DNA from 2 places in the Mesorhizobium sp. M7A.F.Ca.CA.001.10.2.1 genome. Region 2 is predicted to be linked to the other one. Evidence: riboswitches for the same ligand, from Rfam matches in the RefSeq annotation. Region 2 holds a riboswitch; the other holds the start of a gene.
The links. Region 2 has a riboswitch for thiamine pyrophosphate ahead of thiC (phosphomethylpyrimidine synthase ThiC). Riboswitches for the same ligand answer to the same signal wherever they lie in the genome.
Positions count from the first base shown of each region.

Region 1: it holds a riboswitch for thiamine pyrophosphate, as region 2 does, so the genes downstream of both, EN964_RS12920 (YkoF family thiamine/hydroxymethylpyrimidine-binding protein) here and thiC (phosphomethylpyrimidine synthase ThiC) in region 2, are expected to answer to the same signal.

Region 1 is NZ_RZQY01000158.1:330-9,388, reverse strand. It holds gene EN964_RS12940 (isoprenylcysteine carboxylmethyltransferase family protein) at 1-25, opposite strand, end outside; gene EN964_RS12935 (ABC transporter substrate-binding protein) at 258-1,277, opposite strand; gene EN964_RS12930 (ABC transporter ATP-binding protein) at 1,270-2,037, opposite strand; gene EN964_RS12925 (ABC transporter permease) at 2,034-2,795, opposite strand; gene EN964_RS12920 (YkoF family thiamine/hydroxymethylpyrimidine-binding protein) at 2,890-3,498, opposite strand; TPP riboswitch at 3,489-3,602, opposite strand; gene EN964_RS12915 (hypothetical protein) at 3,798-4,118, shown strand; gene EN964_RS12910 (formyltransferase family protein) at 4,158-5,189, opposite strand; gene msrA (peptide-methionine (S)-S-oxide reductase MsrA) at 5,571-6,089, opposite strand; gene EN964_RS12900 (glycosyltransferase family 39 protein) at 6,222-7,766, opposite strand; gene EN964_RS37675 (hypothetical protein) at 7,856-8,026, shown strand; gene EN964_RS12895 (hypothetical protein) at 8,065-8,772, shown strand; gene EN964_RS12890 (hypothetical protein) at 8,899-9,059, opposite strand, start outside.
Region 2 is NZ_RZQY01000139.1:473-10,173, forward strand. It holds partial or broken gene EN964_RS11945 (FAD-binding oxidoreductase) at 1-670, shown strand, start outside; partial or broken gene EN964_RS11950 (IS5 family transposase) at 861-2,177, opposite strand; gene EN964_RS11955 (hypothetical protein) at 2,578-3,633, opposite strand; gene EN964_RS11960 (hypothetical protein) at 3,630-5,696, opposite strand; gene EN964_RS11965 (metallophosphoesterase) at 5,699-7,036, opposite strand; gene EN964_RS11970 (hypothetical protein) at 7,528-7,791, shown strand; TPP riboswitch at 8,109-8,225, shown strand; gene thiC (phosphomethylpyrimidine synthase ThiC) at 8,329-9,701, shown strand, end outside.

The sequences.
Region 1 (9,059 bases), on a different contig from region 2:
TTTCGCGCGTTCGGGCTGCGGACAAAATCCTGCCGTCACTGATGTGCGAAAGCGCCTCGCTTTTTGATATGAGCAATGCAAACACCCCAATGATCCCTCAGGGCGACCTTTGCACGCAACCATTGCCGGGCAGTTAATCAACAAGATCAGATCGGCATTAAACTGGCTGTCGGGGAGCCAGGGCGCCACTCCCAGACGACCTGCTCCACGCGGTCGCCCAGAAAGACTGGCGACCCATCTCATTTGGTTTTGCCAGACTAGCTCAGATAGTCGTTGCGGAAATAGCTCCCGAAATCCGGGCGTTGAGCAACCAGCTTGCCGTCGGCATCACGCAAAATGCCGGACGCGAAGAGATAGCCGCCGATCGCTCCCATCTTGGCCGGATCCATCGTCCCGATGGCACCGCTTTGGCTGCGCAGATAATGGCCGTCGATCAGCGCCTTCAGTGAGGCGTGGATCAGCGCCGGATTGGTCAACGCATCCTTGTTGGCCGCGATCAGCAGGGCTGCCGCATCTTCGGGGTGATCGACCGCGAACTGGTAGCCGCGCCGCGTCGCCTGGACAAAGGCGGCCGCAGGCTTGGGGTTTGCCTGGAGATAGGCTTCGCTCGAAGAGATCAGTGTCGTGTGCTCGTCAGGCACGCCGTAATCGGCATAGACGAAGCTGCGTTGTTTGACGCCCTTGAGCTCGGCGTCGACACCCTCCCAGGTCGAGACTTCGAGCGTGAAATCGACCGAACCATTGGCCAGCGCCTCATAGGCTGAGGTGCCGAGCGTCACCGTCTCGAAATTGCCCTTGCCGCCATCATGGCGGATGATGGTCGATATCAGGGCGTTTTCCCAGGCGCTGCCGAAGCCGCCATAGGTCAGGCCGTCGAGGTTTCTCGGGCTTACGATCTCGCTGCGGGCCGCATTGAAGACCACGCGGCCGGTTTCCGATTGCACCACCGCATAGACGCCCTTCAGGTCCGCTCCGGCGGTTCTCTGGGTGAACAGGCTGATGGTGCCGTTGATGCCGAAATCGGCGACGCGATTTGCAACCAGCGTGCCCGCACCGGTATCGCTGTAAGGCAGGATGTCGACCTCGAGCCCGGCCTCGCGATAGAAGCCCTTGTCGCGGGCGACGAACAGTCCGATGTGGTTGGTGTTGACAGTCCAGTCGAGGGCAACGGTGACCTTTTGTGCCGATTGTGCTTGGGCTCGCCCCGATCCGGCAACGAGCGGAAGGCCTGTGGCAAGGGTCAGCAACAAGGCCTGCCGGCGCGTCAAGTCAGTCATGATCGTGTCCTTTGGATGGGGTGGCGTTGAGGATGATGTCGAGAATCTCGGCCTCGAGCGTACTTGCCTGGCGCGCGGCATCGCCGCCAAGGCTGCGCGGGCGCGGCAGCGGCACCTTGATTTCACGCACGATGCGGGCCGGGCGCGCCGACAGCAGATAGATGCGGTCGGACAGGAACACGGCTTCGCGCACGTCATGGGTGATCAGGAGCGCCGTCCAGCGATGATGCCGCCACATCTGTTCCAGCCAGCGCTGCATGGCCGTGCGGGTCAGCGCGTCGAGCGCGCCGAACGGCTCGTCGAGCAAAAGCATGTCGCGTTGCTGCACCACCGTGCGCAGCAAGGCCGCGCGCTGGCGCATACCGCCGGACAGTTGCGCTGGAAAATGCCGCTCGAAGCCGGCAAGCCCGAATTCGGCAAACAACGGCGCAACGCGCGCCCGCGCCGCCTGTCTCCTCATGCCTTGCACTTCGAGCCCGAGCGTTGCGTTGTCGAGGATGCGCCGCCACGGCATCAGCGCGTCACGCTGCGGCATGAAAGCGAAATGCCTGCCGTGGTCGTCGAGCGGCGCGCCGTCAAACAACATCTCGCCCTCGCCATGCTCGGCGCCGGTCAGAAGCTGGAAGAGTGTCGATTTGCCGGCGCCCGAGGGTCCAAGGATCGAGACGAATTCACCAGCGCCGACGCTAAGCGAAATATCGGCCAGCACGTCGAGCCCACCGAACGCCTTGCGCACATACCGCAGTTCGAGCCGGCTCATCGCCAGGGCCCCTTCCCGACGGTTTCCTTGCCGGCCCGCTCCCAGGGCATCGCAAGGCGCTGCAGCAGTACAGTCAACCCGAACAGGACAAGGGTCAGGGCAGCGCTCACTCCGACGGCGGCAAGAACCAGGTCAGGACGGAAATTGTTCTTGGCGTTGAGCATGTAGATGCCCAGCCCCTTCGCGGCCCCCGCATATTCGGCGAAGATCGCGCCGACCACGGCGTAGGTGATGGAGATCCTCAAACCAGCGAAGAAATAGGGCAGCGCCGAAGGCAGCCGTGCCAGCACGAAGATGCGCCAGCGCCCTGCCCCCATGGCGCGCAGCATTTGCCCGATCTCGGCCTCGGTCGACTCATAACCCTCGACCAATGCAACCAGCATCGGAAAGAAGGTAACCAGCGCCACCAGCATGATCTTGGGCGCCAGCCCGAAGCCGAACCAGAGCACCACCAGCGGCGCGATCGCCACCAGCGGCAAGGTCTGGCTGACGATTAAGACAGGAAACAGCGCACGCCGCAGCGGCTGGAAGAAGTCGACCAGCATCGACAGCACGAAGGCAGCGCTGAGCGAACAGGCAAAGCCGAGCAGCGTGGCGCCGATGGTCGGAATGGCGTTGTCGGCCAGCGCCTGGCGATTGAGCAGCGCTTGCTCGAAAACGCGCGACGGCGCCGGCAGTGTCGTCGGCCTGATGCCGGAATAGGTGGCATAAAGCTCCCACGCCAGCAGGAGCAAACCGACCGAGATCATGGCCGGCATTGCCTTGACAAGAAGGCTCGCGATCGGGCGCGAAGCGACTGATGATGTGGCCACGGGAGACAACCTTTGACGGCAGCGCGAAAGCGCGGCTGGTTCAGACAGCCGACGGGCTGTTGGCCGAGACCGTGACGTCGAGGGTTACGTGGCCGGCGCCTGGTCCGAAGCGGCAGAAGGCCTCGTCCAGCGCCGAAAAGATCGCACCGGCATCACCGCGCAGTTTCGTGCAGAAATGCTTGGAACGCTCATAGACGCCGGACTGCTTGAGAAAATCGATGCAGCCGTAGATCTCGTCCATGTGGTCGTCGGTGCCCATCACATAGAGCGAGAACTGCGCCGCCGCCGGCTGGCCGGTGGCAGCAGCATTGCGCACCGCCGCAATGGCCGCATCCTTGCGCGGGCCGAGTGGCCCGACAGGCCCGCCAAGTGCATCGGAGCGGCAGATCGGGTCATCCGGCTCGCCAGGGCACCCGCGCGAGATGGCGGCCGACAACACGCAATGTTTGCCGCTGCGTGCCGCCGCCACGAAGAGGTCGCGCATGGCGGGAAACAGCACTTCGGGCGGCCCGACCAGCAAGGTCGAGATGTCGTCGGTCTCGATCCTGAGCTTGTCGCGCCAGGGATCGAGCGCACCGAGCGCGCCAAGAATGACACCGACGAATTCGTCGGTCATGGGGTATAGGGAAATCTGTGCGCCTGAAAACATCGCCCGCCTCGCTCCGCTGGTATTACCCAGATCAGCTTCTAGGGTCTGTGGGCTTGCCGCCCCCGTCTCAGCCCCGACCGTACGGAGCACCCCTGTGGATGTGCGCCTTAAAGCATCATTCGAGTTCAAGGGAAAGCCGTTTTTTCAGAGCACTGCGCCAAAAGCATTGCGCCAGTCACGGTGCGCCTGAGCGGAATTTTGTCGGGAACCTTCGCCGCCGCGACCGGTTGTCCCCACAGTCGCAACGCGATCACTTTCGTAGAAAACAAGCGACGACTTCACAGAAATGGAGACAAACCATGTTCATGAAAATCCTCGCAGCTTCGGTTCTCACCATTGGTCTGGCCACGTCAGCCATGGCGCAAAGCGCCGGCAGCAACAACGCAAATGGAAGCGGCAGCGGCAAATCGGTGACGGTTGAGCCGAACACGCCGGCTTCACCGAATACGGTCGAGCCGGACACTGTCGACCCGGGCACGACCAACAGCACGACTGGCACGGTAGGGGACATGAATTCGAACGCGGATCAGAATTGCCCGACCAACCCGCAAGGCGCGCAGACGGACGCCGATGGTAACGCGACGGCGCCAACGGTAAACGATAATAATTGTGGCAAGTAACCGCACACGGATGAAGCCGCTGGGCATCGCCCAGCGGCTTCATCCGTTTCTCTGGTCCGCAGCACTCGTTTTGCCGAACAGCCGGATTTGTGGAGCGGGTTTTCCGGCGGGCGGGCGCAAAAACAGGTGTTTTGAATTGAGCAGCCGTTTGAGCACTCTACCGTAGGTAAAATACAGGACCCGACCGTTGGCGAGATCGAATTCCACTGTTCCCCACCGCCTGACCGGAGCCTTTCCTGTGCAAGGCCCCAGCCTTCTGATCTGGAATCCCAGTCTGATTTTGCGCGTTCCGATTTCAAGATAGATGCCTGGCAGAAGGCCGAGCACATGCCATAGCCGTACAACATGCTCGACCGACATGGCCGGCGAGATTATCAGGTGGCTGGGCTGAAGCCGTGCCCAGACGAAGTCGCCTTTCGGCTGCGGCATTCCTGACAACAGCCCCCGGCAGTAGGCCGGCACCGCCTCGCTCACCAGAATCCGCATAGCGGTTGCCGTGCTGTCGACCAAGGCTTCTCTCGAGGTCCAGTCAGCTTCGGAAAACGGCACCTGCCCGAGAATGTCACCCTCGTCAAAACCGGCGGACATCTTGTGGAGCGTGACGCCGCCATGAGCCGCACACCGGCCGTCCACGGCCAAGCGCTGGGTCGGATGTGGCCCTCGATAGTCGGGGAGCAGCGCCGGGTGGAGGTTGACCCCGCCTTTGGAAAAATGGCCAAGAACCTCTTGAGGGATCAAGACAGGCAAAGTGTAGCAGACCAGCACATCGGCGCGGAGGTCAGACAATTGGCGACCAAGCGCATTCCAATCGTAAGGGCGGCCAAATTCGATCAACTTGACAGTCGTGTTACCGACAAACCGCCTGAGCAGCAGCTTGCGTTGAAGCCTTCGTCGGAAATTGCCGATGCTGAAACCGGTGGGACGACGCCGGAACCCGGGCACGATGATCGCGCCAATTGCATTTCCAGCCTCTAGCCAGCCGGCGAGCAGAGGCCCCGTATGGTTAGAGATATCGAGGACAAAAACGGCTGTGATCGGCTCCGAGTGATCGGTCGATTCGATCGGCCTCATCTTCGGCGGCTCAAACGGGCCGACAGATCAGGGCGAGCTTGTCAGGTCGGCTGAGTGGAAGGCGATGCCAAGGCAGTGACAACCGAAAGACGCTCGCGTTTTACAAACACTGGCTTTTCGCAGATTTTCTTCACGGCCCGTCTCCCGAAATCAGCTCTTCCTGCGCAATTGGACTGCGATACGGCAGGCTGTCAACCACCTGACCGTGTTTGCCTACCGCATCCGCATTCGCCGTTGACGAAGGCGTTCGAAGAGCGCTCGGATATTGTGAAAGCTCAATGGCCGACGCGACACGGTGCGCTGACTGAAAGGGGTTTGGATGCGATGACCTGCTCGACGACACCGTCGAGCAGCAATGCAGGGCAAATCGCAGTTGCGAATCTACGAAACCGCCGTCTCGCGAACCGGCAGCTTCCAGCCTGGCCTGACGAAGTGGCAGGTGTATCCGTTGGGATACTTCTCCAGATAGTCCTGATGCTCGGGCTCGGCTTCCCAGAACGGACCAACGGGTGCGACTTCGGTGATGACCTTGCCCGGCCACAGGCCCGAGGCATCGACATCGGCGATGGTGTCCTCGGCGACGCGCTTCTGTTCGTCGCTGGTGTAATAGATCGCCGAGCGATAACTCGTCCCGACATCGTTGCCCTGGCGGTTGCGGGTCGTCGGATCGTGGATCTGGAAAAAGCGTTCCAGCAGCGTGCGATAGCTTATGATGGCCGGATCGAAATTGATCTCGATGGCTTCGGCGTGGGTGCCGTGGTTGCGGTAGGTGGCGTTGGGCACGTCGCCGCCGCTGTAGCCGACACGGGTGGAGATGACGCCGGGATAGCGCCGTATCAAATCCTGCATGCCCCAGAAACAGCCGCCGGCAAGGACTGCACGTTCGGTCGAAGTCGCCATGTCACGTCTCCTCAAAAGCAATTCCAGGAAAAGTGTGTAGCGGTTTTCCGTCTGGAATTGCGTGAAAGCAAGTGGTCTCGCCATAAATGGGCATTGTCACCTGCTTCGTCCAGCGGACGCGGTGGATCTACCTCAATTGCTCGGTTGGGCGAGGCTGTCGATCAAACCCGGTAGCTTCATGCCAGGCGGAATGGCGGCAAAGCTGATCGCCACCGGTGGTGCCCTGAGCGACCAGGCGAAAAGAACGGTCTTGACCGGGATGTTTCCCAGCCACGCCAGCAGCCGAGGTGGCACGCCGCTCCCGGGCCAGACCAGGAGCATACCGTGATCGCGCAGCCGCTGGCTGGTGATCCAGGGGGCGAGCCGCATGTCGAGGTCGGTGAAGATCGACGGCTTGTCATAGGCGTTGAGGCCCGCCAGCAACGCGATGCGGGTATCGCCGCCGACGATGTCGAGCCGACCGGGCACCGCCGCGTGCCAGACCGCCTCGGCTTCGTCCGAAATCTGCCGCGCTGGCCAGCAGACGGCATCCATGCGCCCGCGCAAATTGCAACTCGTCCAGCGGATGCCCGCATAGGCACCGGACATGCCGAGGATGCAGGCGAACGCGCAGATCGCCAGCCGTCGCAGTTCGACGGCGCCAAGCCGATGACCCAGCAAGGCGATCGCCACAACGCCGACCAGATTGTACATCGGCGCGCCCCACGCCTCGCCGGCGCCGGTAAACAGCGAGGCCACCATGACAAGCACCGCCGGACCAAGCCCCATCCACACGAGATAGGCCAGCGCGCCGCGCTCAATGGGCTGTTCCGGCGCGGGCGAACGCCGCAACAGCCCCGATATCGACAGCACCAGCAATAAGCCGCAGAGCCCCGCCATTTGGACACCGATATAGTAAAGGCGGGCGCGGTGGACCAACACCCATTCATCGCGGCCGGCGACATAGGTCAGCGGCAGGAAATCGATGCGGTAGAGCTGGATGGCCAGTGGCGCGGCGACGGCGAGGAAAACCGCGAGCCCAAGCCAGGGCCAGGGCGTGGCGAGCCGATTGCGTGCCCGCGTGTCCGACAACAGCCAGATCGCCCCGAAGAGCAACAGCAGCCCGGTGGAAAACTTGGCATAGAGCCCGACGCCCGACACCAGTCCGAGCGCCAGCCACCAGCCCGGCCCACCGCCACGGCCCGCACGCCACAGCAGCCAGCAGATTGCGGCCCAGAAGGGCATCTGCGCGTAATCATGATTGAACTGCGGTGTCGGCCAGCCGAAGAAATACAATGACGGCATCAAAAGCACGGCGGCCAGCGCGCGGGTTCTCCCGAGCATGTCGCGGGCCAGCAGGTAGACGAAGACGAAGGTCGCCGAGACGACAAGCTGGGCGAGCAGATATTGCGGCCAGCGGAACGATCCGGTCAGAAGATGGCTGATCTCGAGCAGCCAGCCGGGGAGCTGCGGATGCTTGTAGGTCAAAAGCACCCATTCGCGGCCCCACATAAAGCTCTCGACGACATCGCCGGGCGGGGCGGCATCGACAAGCGCCGGCATCACGGTCCAGCACAGGATCTGCGTCAGGCATAAAAGCGCTAGGCCGGCTTCTGGATAGCGCGTCAGCCCCGGCCAGATCGACGACTGCCACCAGTCGCCTGGAACAGAACTGCCGACCGGCAGCCAACCGTTCATGGTTTCGTCGATTCGCGTCATGCGGTGGATAAATCACACCGGACGGTTTTACGAACAGCCCAGAACTTGAAGCTTACGAAAATGTATACTTGGCCGACCATGGCAAAACCAAGATTGAGGCAGAGTTTCGCGCCACCATGCCGCCTCTCCCGTCATCACATGCCAGCAAGACAACAATGGAACACGCCATCGCGCAGCACCCTGAACATGCCGGGCATGGCGCCTTGGGCGTGATCGCGGCAGGCGTCGCCTACGCCTGACCGGTTGCCGTCCCCAAAAAGCATCCAGGATTTGAAAAATGCGCCACCACCATGCCGTCATTCACTACCGTGCGCTCGATTTCTGGATGGCCCGTGCGGCCGTTCTCGTCATCATCTGCCTGCAGCTTCTGGTCATCAACAATCTCTCATTCGGGCCGCGCTGGGTGGCGCCCGCGCTGGAGGCGGCCCTGCTGCTGCCCTTGTCGGTGGCCACCGCCTGGACGCAGGCCGCCACCCGAAAGGCGGTCGAGGACCACGAGTGGCATGCGATCGGCCAGTTTCGGGTCATGATCCGCAGAACAGCCCTGACCATGACCGCCATCATCAGCATCATCAATTGCGGTTCGCTGGTCCTGCTGGTGCGTGCCTTGCTGGAGGGCCATGCCGGCAGTAGCGGTACGACGCTGCTGATCGACGCGCTCAACATCTGGGTCACCAACGTCATCGTTTTTGCCTTGTGGTTCTGGAGCACCGACCGCGGCGGTCCGCCGACCTGCGGCCTCGTCAAGCTCGCACAGGCCGATTTCCTGTTCGCGCAGATGACGTTGAACGACCGTGAGCTTCGAGATTGGCTGCCCGGCTTCGTCGATTATTTCTTCCTCGCCTTCACCAATGCGACCGCATTTTCGCCGACCGATACCTTGCCACTCTCCCAGCGCGCCAAGCTGCTGATGATGGCCGAGGCCATGATCTCGCTGCTGACCATCGCGCTGGTCGCGGCACGCGCGGTCAACATCCTCGCTTGATCGGCCCGACACGCGAAAATAGCCCGCCCGGCGAACCGGAACGGGCTATTTTGGGTTGTCTTCGATGGTTCGATGCCGCGGGAAACGTGCCTCGGCAATTCCGCCAAGCAATCGCCGCCGCACCAGCTATTCGTCCCGCGCGCGGCTGACTCTCCGCACCACGAACTCGAACAGGACGTCCGAAATCCACATGGCGCAGACGCCGATCAGGAAGGCGGCCGCCAGCGTGGTGGTGTCGTCGGCGGGATCGGGCATCGGCAGGCCGGCGATCCTGGCGTAGGACACCG
Region 2 (9,701 bases):
GCACTGCGGGGTCACCGGGTTCCGCACCGAAGGCGAGCGGGTGGTAGGCGTAGACACGGAGCGCGGCCTATTTGGCTGCGATCAACTGGTCATTGCAGCCGGGCCATACACCGGGCGCTTCTCGGCGATGCTGGGGCAGGAGGTTCCTTTGGCAAGCGCGCGTGCCGAGATGATCGTTACCGAGCCGCTTCCCCTGATGGCTTATGGTGGCGTTGATGGTAACGATCTCCACGGCAGGCAGACGCTGCGCGGTAATCTGGCCTTTGGAGGCGGTCCACACGAATGGCTGGAACTAGCCGAGGGAGGCGTAATATCCAACCCCTCAACCCCCCTGATGGGTCATATAGGCCGCCGCTTGGTTGAAATGATGCCGAAGGCCGCGCATGCCCGCATTATTCGTTCTTGGGCCGGTGTGATCGAGAACACCCCCGACGGGCGCCCCGTGATCGACCGGCTCTCGACATTCTCCAACGTGGTTGTTGCCACGATGTCCAGCGTCGGCTTCGGCTTGTCGCCGTCAAGCGGGCGAGCAATCCGCGACGTAGTTGTCGACGGCGTCTGCAGCTTCGCAGACATTTCATCGTTTAGCTTGAAGCGTTTCGCCAGGCTCGAACCCAACTGGCGCCAACTGCAGGGCTGGGTTGCGATCCAATTCGGGGACGCTGCTTAGAAACATCGCGCTCAGCAGAAGCGCATCGCTGCGCGTTGCCGAAAGAAGCAGGCGGCATTGGTCATCAGTGATGCGCTTCGATTACTTGCACCCGATGTGCCCCCCTGAAATGTTCTCGCTTGAGGTTGGGTTGTCCCGTCGGCCGTGAACAATGAGAGGGATCAGGCTTCGAGCTCTTCGGCTGACTTTGTAAGGCTGCGATGAGAAGCCACAAAAATCCCTTCAGCCACCTGAGCAGGAGAGAGAAGTTATATCCGGCGGCGGCCAGGATGGCGTTGAGGGCGTCGCCCTGCTGGCCGGCGAGGTAGTTGCGGCCCATGCGGTGTTCGTTCTTGATGTGGCCCCGATGACGGGCTCGACCGCCGACCGCCGTCGCATCTGGCGCTTGATGGCTGGGGTGACGCGGCGTTTCTGGCCCGCGGTGAAGACCCTGAGCTTGTGGCTCTGGGGTGCGTTGTGGCCGCGATAGCCGGCGTCGGCGAGGATGCGGCCGATCTCGTTGCCGATGGTCTTTTCCATGTCGGGGATGACGCTTGCCAGCGTGTGGCCGTCATAGGGATTGCCGGGCAGTGCTTTTGCATGCAGGGCGAACTGGCCGCCCCTGGAGCGCTTCAGCGTGGTGGCCACCGACACCTTCACCCCGAACTCGTAGGGCGCATGCGCCTTGCCCTTGCCGATGCATTCCACCTCGTGTGCGTGCAGGCTGTAGATCTTGCGGCCGCGCTGGCGCTGGCGTTGCTCGAGAACGGTGGCGGCCTGGTAGAGCGGCCATTTGAACAGCGTCCAGCCCCTGATCGCCGGCGATCTGGCGACCAATGTCGCGAATGGTCCGGCCGAGATAGGTCTTGAGCTTGCGTAGCGCCTTGTTGGCCCGCTTGAACTGCTTGGCGTGGGCATAGCGCTGGTGGCTGATCAGCGCCAGCTTGCCGACCCGCACATAACTCTGGCGCAAATGGAGACCCGTCCTCTTGGCCAGCCGCACCAGCCGTTCGCGTGCCCGATGGATGAGCTTGGCGTCGGTCGGGAACATGACGTTCTTCGGCTGCACGGTGGTGTCGACGATCACCTGGCGCGTGTCGGCCGGTTTCATCGCCCCGGTCTTGACCGCGAGGCTGAGGCTCTCCTGCAACAGCACCATAATCCGCTCCTCGCCCATACGGCTGCGCCAACGCGTCATCGAGGAGCGGTCGAACGGCAGCGTATGGCAAAAGAACGTCTCGCCGGTGAGATACTGGAAATAAGGGTTCTCCACCCAGCGCTCGCACAGCACCTCATCCGACAGGTTGAAGGTGTGCTTGAGGATCGCCAGCCCCGCCATCAGCCGGGTCGGCAGCGGCGGCATGCCGGGGCCGTCCGAATAGACGGCGCCGAAACGCTCCTCCAGCACCGGCCAGTCGATCGCCTGCGCCAGCCGCACCAGCTCGTGCTTCATGTTGATGATTTGGTCGAGCCTGGAGCGGAACAGGTCCTGCTCTCCCGTCTCGCGCTTCTCGCGTGGCCTGGACATTCGCTGTCCCCTCGATTCGCCGCCGCCGAACCGAGTGAATCACGCTCCGCGCCACAAGGGAATCGCAAAACCGAATTGCAGGAAAACAGCCCCAATAAACCGCTAATCCTGCAATTCCAAAGCCGCTATCCGCCTCAATCAACAGGCCAGATCAATGGCTTGCGGATAGTTCACGGCCGACTCACTATTTCTATGCTGAACAGTCTCGCCTGAGTATATGTTTTAGCTAGTCGCTAATTAGACGGAATTCTGCCAGTCTGCATTCCCCCCTGATCTGATGTAGAGCAGCTTCCAAGTGGGAATTAGCCCCCCATCGACCGGATCGGGCGACACGAACATGCGCTGAAGGCTTGGCGGAACGGCTACTGGGACCATGATGCTACTCGAATGCAAGATAGTGTCAGAACGTCCCGGGAAGGCTGCAGGCAGGGGATGTCAGGTCAATCAGCCTATAGATATGATACCGCCCATTCGCTGAGACTTCACGATGGGCATAGGAGGTGGGAATTCTTGCCTTGAGATGGACGCGGCTGTCGGAGCAGGCGAGCACGGCAGCAGCGATGGCCTGAACCTTCGGGCCGCTGACAAAAACGTTCACCACCGCACGCGAGCCGAACCCGTCGAGATACGTCTCGAAAGCATCGAGGTGGGCCATCAGCCCGAAAGCCTGGATGTCGCGAACTTCGCCATCTTCGAGCCGGTGGGTTTCACGTACCTTGGCCACCTGTTGATCGAGCAAAGCATCGATATGCGCATTCTTGTCGCTTCTTGGGACGAGGAGCGAGATCCGTTCCGGACTGACGATATCGATCAATCCGTAGAATACGTCGGCATCTCCTCCGATCCCCACGAGCAGGACTTTCTCTTCGCCCATTCCTCCGCTGCCTTGAAGATGAGGGACGGTGACGTATCGGTCCAAGCCGCTGGAAAAATCCTCTTTGCCGATCGCGTTCCCGTAGATACCTTCGGCGTACCCGAATTCGAGAGACTGAATCGACATTTTCTTGAATGCCACCGCAATCAGCCATTGGATGTAGATTCGCGGCATCGTCGAGCACTCGACGAAAACCTTCCGCAGGCTTCCTTCGTATGAGCCACATGAAGCGGCCATCTGAGTGAGCAGGTGATCGAGGAGATTGATGTTCTTCTGATACTCGATGGAAGGCTCGAGGGTGATCACAGTCACTTCGACGCCCCATCGGGTACCCATAGCGATGAGCTTTCGCCGGTTTTCTTCGACGGCTGGGACGTTCGCTTCCTTCAGAGCAAAGTCCAGAACCACGATCTTGCCGACCTTCAGGTCAAGATGGTTTTCGAACGCGGCGAAACGCGTTTCCCATCCAAGCGCGACGATCGCGATATCTGCCTCCATCGTTTCGCAGGTACCTGCATCTCTCGCCTTCTCGGTGACGGCCAGATGGCCGAAGACTCGATACTCGACAGTTGAAGCGGTCATTCGAGATCGCTCTCGAAAAGCGAGTGCTGGAATTCGGTCTTGAGTGCGGGCCGCGCGACGAGCTCCTTAAACACCGAGTCGGCCCAGTCTTCTGGGAGCCGATGCCTGGTAAAAAGCAGGTCGACCATCCGCGCCGCAGGGATTGTGTTGATTTCGTACGGGCCGCGATAGGAGAACCCGAAGTAAGGTGCAAATCGCCGATGCAATCTGATCATCATCTCCTTCGATGCGGGGTCGGCGCGGTCCACCTCAAAGTTGCCGGCGGCGGAGACCTCCCGGATAAACCCATCCCTTTCCGCCCGACGCAGGACCTCGTCCAGTTTTCCGCTGGGTTGCTCCAGTCGGTTCACCAGCGAGCGCATTTCCTTTAGATCAACCCTGAAAATGCCTCTCTCTGTCGTTCCTAGAGCATTTTCTTCGGCAAACTCTGTCTGGAGGCGAGCGGTCAGGTAACCCAACGCCCGCACCATGCGCACGCTCTCTTCTTCGTACGGATGTGAAAGCGCCTGAAGTCCATCAAGCTTCCGTTGAGAGGCGGCGTTCACAGCCTGTCTCTGCTGTTCGAGATGAATCTGTAAATCCGAGTTGATGAATTCCACCAGTTTTCGTGGATCACTGGAACTCGGAACACTGCGGCGGAAGATCTCTCCCATTATATCAAGGAAATCGCGTATACAGACGTCGCTCAATGATGTGATGATCTGGTGCCCTACGTACGGGTAGTCATGCAGACGCAGCATCTGGCACGCTTTCAGAAAAGCCCATCCCTGTTTCCGGGCGATCGACCTCTTCAGATTTGAAGCATCCGCCTTGCTCATGGGCCGGCGCTTAATTTCCGGGTTCATGAGCGCGAGCGCCAGCCCTTCGGCATAAGGGCGCGCTTTTCGATCAAGAAGGAATTGCTGCTGATCCGCCGTCCTCAAATTCACGGAGAGGAATTCACGTGCTGCATCAGCAAGTGCCACAAGCTCTTCTCTGCCCTCGGAATGACCCGATATGATAACCCGCTCGATGATGTCATTGACGGAAAGCCGCCCCAGCCGGTTTTTGAGCGAAAACGCGCTGAGCGCATCGTTGCGCTCGAGATCACTCCGCAGATGGTCAGGAAGCGCATAGTACAGCCGAAGCGACGACACGTTCTCGCACAGCGTGGCGAACTCCCTCGGATCGACTGAATCAAGATTCTCGACGTCCCGGTCAGCATTCGAGAGCGACTGGCCGGGTATGATCGTCCGGATCGTGTCGTAGAGGCCGCCGATGTAGGCGAGGACCCATTTCACGTTGCCGCGCGTCTTTCTCACCAAGGTGTTCAGGAACTGCTGTTGGAGCGGTGTCAGTGCTTCACAGTCGTCAATCAGTATCTTGAAGAAGGGCGCCCTGTCACCGGCGAAAGATGGGCCATTTAAAAGTGGAGTGATCGCGGTCGCGACCTTGTTAATGATCGCGCCAGGGTCTGTTGCTCTGAAGCCGGTCGCTCCGGCATCGGCGGCAAAGAAGAACGCGTTGAAGCATTCGTCGACGTACCGGGTTATCCCACCCCGCAGCTCATCGATGCTGAAGAAGTCGAGACGGGCAGGTTGGGGTATGAAGTGCAGCACTTCGCGATGCAGTGCCAGGGCGACGTCCCTATCTTCGGAGGCCCGGTATTTCAAGTGGCCGTCGCGTCTGAGCTGGCCGATGCTCTCGAGCAGGCGTTCGACTATCTTCAGCTCCAGATAGTGAGAGAAGATTACGAATTGCCGCGGGATCACGGCGGCCGTGTCGAAGCGTATCCGCTCCGGAATGAGGTTCAGAACGGCGTTGTCGATTAGGGGCGAGAATGTCTCATTGAGCTGGAAGAAGACGCCATACCAAGCGAGCTTGCCGACTTGGTCCGAGAGACTTTTGTCTTCAAGAATATGGACTGTGGAAAGCGAGCGAAGAATGCTGGTCTTGCCGCTGCCTCTCGTCCCTGCGACGAAGACCGGCTTGGCGGCGGCAGAAATCAACGCCGACTTCTGACTGAACCACAGTATCGGGCGGCTTTCGTACTCGATCCTGTTGGGGCCGAACGGATTCTCCATCGCTATTCGTCCCTTACCTTAATGCGCCAAGCCGAGTTTGCCTTGGTGAGGCCGTCTATCTCGATGAAGCGCGCCGCTTGGAGCATCAGAAGAGAGTCTTCCAGATCTAGCCCGAGCTCGGCGGAGGCAGCAATCTCAGTGATCTCGTCCCAGAAGAGTAACCCATTCCCGCGCCTGGTGGCATGGTCGCGCAGTCGGCGCAGCAGGTCAAACGTGTCGTTGTTCAGAAAGGCCTTGCCGTTGGACATGGTCGAAATAAAGCAATGTTCGCCTTCCATGACCGTCCCGTCGGCGACATTGGTGCGGTAGGGTATAAGTCGGATGCCGACGAGCTCTCCCTGATCGGTCGTGAAGAAGACGAGCTCATTGAAACCTGACTGTATCTCTGGTGCTGAGATGCAGATCAATTTGCCGTCCGGAAACCTTGGATCGTTGACGATCTCGACCGGATCAGCATGTATGTGTCCATGCAGGTAGACGATAGGCTTGTTGCCCTGCAGCAGCTGAGTTCTGACAAATCCGCTGTTGAGCATCTCCGCGTATGGCGTAATGCGCGGAGTCTTTTGTGGCAGCAGATTGTGATGGCCGATTATGATGCCGTAACGCATGTCGGGCTGCTGGAGCAATTCCTGTAGGCCTGCAAGCATCTCACGCGAGATGTATGGCGTGTCCATCTGACCGTAATACTCGTCGTCGGACGCCTCCTTGTCTGGATCGCTGGGAGGTGTCGCGGGCGAATGTCCCGAGATGTCCGGCGAGCCGAGATCTACAGGCTCTGTAGAAGGACTGAGTGCCTCGAGACGATCACGAAGGAACGCGGGAAGGTTTTGAAGCTCCCAACTGCCTATCGCTGTGTTGACGAGGATGAAGTTTGCGCCTGCGGATCCTGTCGGAAGTCTGAAGTGCACGGGTTGGTCCACGGGAACGGTCTGCCAACCCAAGCGGGCGGCTAAACTCGCCATTTCGCTGAATTTCTCAGTCGGTCCAAGTTCGCGCGCGTCATCACGGTTCACATCGTGATTTCCCGGTACGAATATCAACGGAAGCGCCTTTGAACTGCGTCCCTGTGCGCGGCAGAGCAACGTGAAATGCTGGAATGCCGAAGCAATGAAGGTCTTGTCGCCACGGCTCGTGAAATCCCCCATGAAGGCGATCGAATCCAAGGGCTTCGAAGTCGTCAGCCGCCGAAGTTTCGTCAAGACGGCACGCAGCGAAGACGCGCGTAGCTTCTGCGTTATTTTCGGAGCGAACTTGCTATCCTTGGCATCGATGTTGCTAGAGGAAGGATGCCAGTCCGGATAGTGAATATCGCCTACTTGAAGGATTCGCACCCGCCGCATAACTCGCCCCCCTGCCGAGAGCCATAGACTAATCCGTTCGCTTTTGCCAAGCGCGAACGATCATCCGCAGTGTCCTTAACGAGGTAGCCTGCACTTTTCGAGAATTGCCACGGCGGCTATTTTTCGGCTGTGAAGCACACGAGACCCGTGACGTGAGACCCAGTTGCTCAATGCCCAGTTGCTCAATGAGCTTTCTTACGAATAAGGGAGAATTTCCGCGGCCGGACTATCTCTGAGCGAGCGTGCATGACTGCCAACGGAAGGTCTTGCACGCACCCTTGCGATCTTGAGCAATGGTCGCCATGACTTTCTTCTTGCAGGCTTTTGAGTGGCCCAGCCTGCGATCACCAGACCCCACCGATTCTAAAGAGCGTGGCAGATGGGATAGTCGAGGTTGCCCGTGCACAGTCACGCTCAGGGCTTGCGCCGCCCAGAGGACACGCTGAAAAGGCAGATTGGGGCGCAAGCACGCCATTCACGAGAGGTTCGACATGAAGACCATGCAAGAAAAAGACATTCCGGCATTCGTACAAGCAGTTGTGGACGCCGGCTGCAAAATTTGCGCGATTGGCAACTTGGGATACGTCTTTGGCGATGCTGATTTCACGCCAGCGCAACGGAGGGCCGTCGAGCCACAGCTGCGTAGGATTGCTGAAATCTACGGCGAACGCGATCATCTCATGAACGAGATAGCTGTATATCTGCGGTCGATCGGACGCCATGTCGAGGTTGAGCCGAAGACAGGTATTTCCTGATGGCCGTGATCGCGAGAAGCCGTCTTCCAACCTCTGAATCCTAAAGGAGGTGACCCCCAAGGCCGTTCGTCACCTTCGACCAGAATAACCACATCCGTGACCGCCTGAGCTACTTGGTCGATACGCGCACATGGCCAATACAGTTTCTCCATCCTTCACGAAGCGAATGAGGCTTTGGCCATTCAGCCCCGGTCTACGGGGCGTGACTTGTCCCCGATGCATGCGCGAGCTCTCCGCCCGGCTGGCCGCCGGTCGTCGCCACCGGCCGAAGGCGCCCGAATGCGCTTGACAAGATAGCGTCAGCCCGTTCAACCTAAGGCATTCACCAGGGGAGTCCCGGCAAGGGGCTGAGATACTGCTGGCTTTCGCGGCGCAGTGACCCGTTGAACCTGATCCAGTTCATACTGGCGTAGGGACGGTGCAAGCGCTTTGCGGGAGTTTACGCCCGAGGTCCTGTTGCAGCAGGTCTACAGAAGCGTCTTTTCATCCTTCCGGCACAGAACTGGGTCTCCAATGCATGAGCAAAGGAGCCTCACGATGAATGCCCTCACCCCCGCCGTATCGACGGGACCACTGCCCGCCTCGCGGAAAATCCACAAGCCCGGCGTCCTCTACCCGCAGATCAGGGTGCCGATGCGCGAGATTTCCGTCCATCCGACGGCCGGCGAACCGCCCGTCACCGTCTACGATCCGTCCGGCCCCTACACCGATCCATCAGTCGAAACCAGCATCGAAAAAGGCCTTGCCCGGCTTCGCCACGAATGGGTCACGGCGCGTGGCGATGTCGAAGCCTATGACGGCCGCCACGTCCGGCCGGAAGACAATGGATTCGCCACCGGCGAGCGCCTGACACCGGAATTTCCGATACGCAATCGGCCGCTCAAGGCCAAGCAGGGCAAGGCGGTGACCCAACTTGCCTATGCGCGCGCCGGCATCATCACGCCAGAAATGGAGTTCGTAGCCATCCGCGAGAATCTCGGCCGCGAGGTGATGCGCGGCAAGCTGCAACGCGACGGCGAAGCCTTCGGCGCGGCGATCCCAGATTTCGTCACACCCGAATTCGTGCGCGACGAGGTGGCGCGCGGGCGCGCAATCATTCCCGCCAACATCAATCATCCCGAGAGCGAGCCGATGATCATCGGTCGCAATTTTCTGGTCAAGATCAACGCCAACATCGGTAACTCGGCTGTCACATCGTCGATGGCCGAAGAGGTCGAAAAAATGGTCTGGGCTATCCGCTGGGGCGCGGACACGGTGATGGACCTGTCGACCGGCCGCAACATCCACAACATCCGCGACTGGATCGTGCGCAATGCGCCGGTGCCGATCGGTACGGTGCCGCTCTATCAGGCGCTGGAAAAGGTCAACGGCATCGCCGAGGATCTGAACTGGGAGGTCTACCGCGACACGCTGATCGAGCAGGCCGAGCAAGGCGTCGACTATTTCACCATCCACGCCGGCGTGCGGCTGCACTACATCCCGCTGACCGTCGACCGGGTCACGGGCATCGTCTCGCGCGGCGGCTCGATCATGGCCAAATGGTGCCTGCACCATCACCGGGAGAGCTTCCTCTACGAGCATTTCGAGGAGATCTGCGACATCGCCAGAGCCTATGACGTCTCCTTCTCGCTCGGCGACGGCCTTCGTCCCGGTTCAATCGCCGATGCGAACGACGCGGCGCAATTCGCCGAACTGGAAACACTTGGAGAACTCACCAAGATTGCCTGGGCAAAGGACTGCCAGGTGATGATCGAAGGCCCGGGCCATGTCCCCATGCACAAGATCAAGCAGAACATGGACAAGCAGCTCGCAGTGTGCGGTGAGGCGCCGTTCTACACGTTGGGGCCGCTGACGACCGACATCGCGCCGGGCTATGACCACATCACCTCAGGGATAGGTGCCGCCATGAT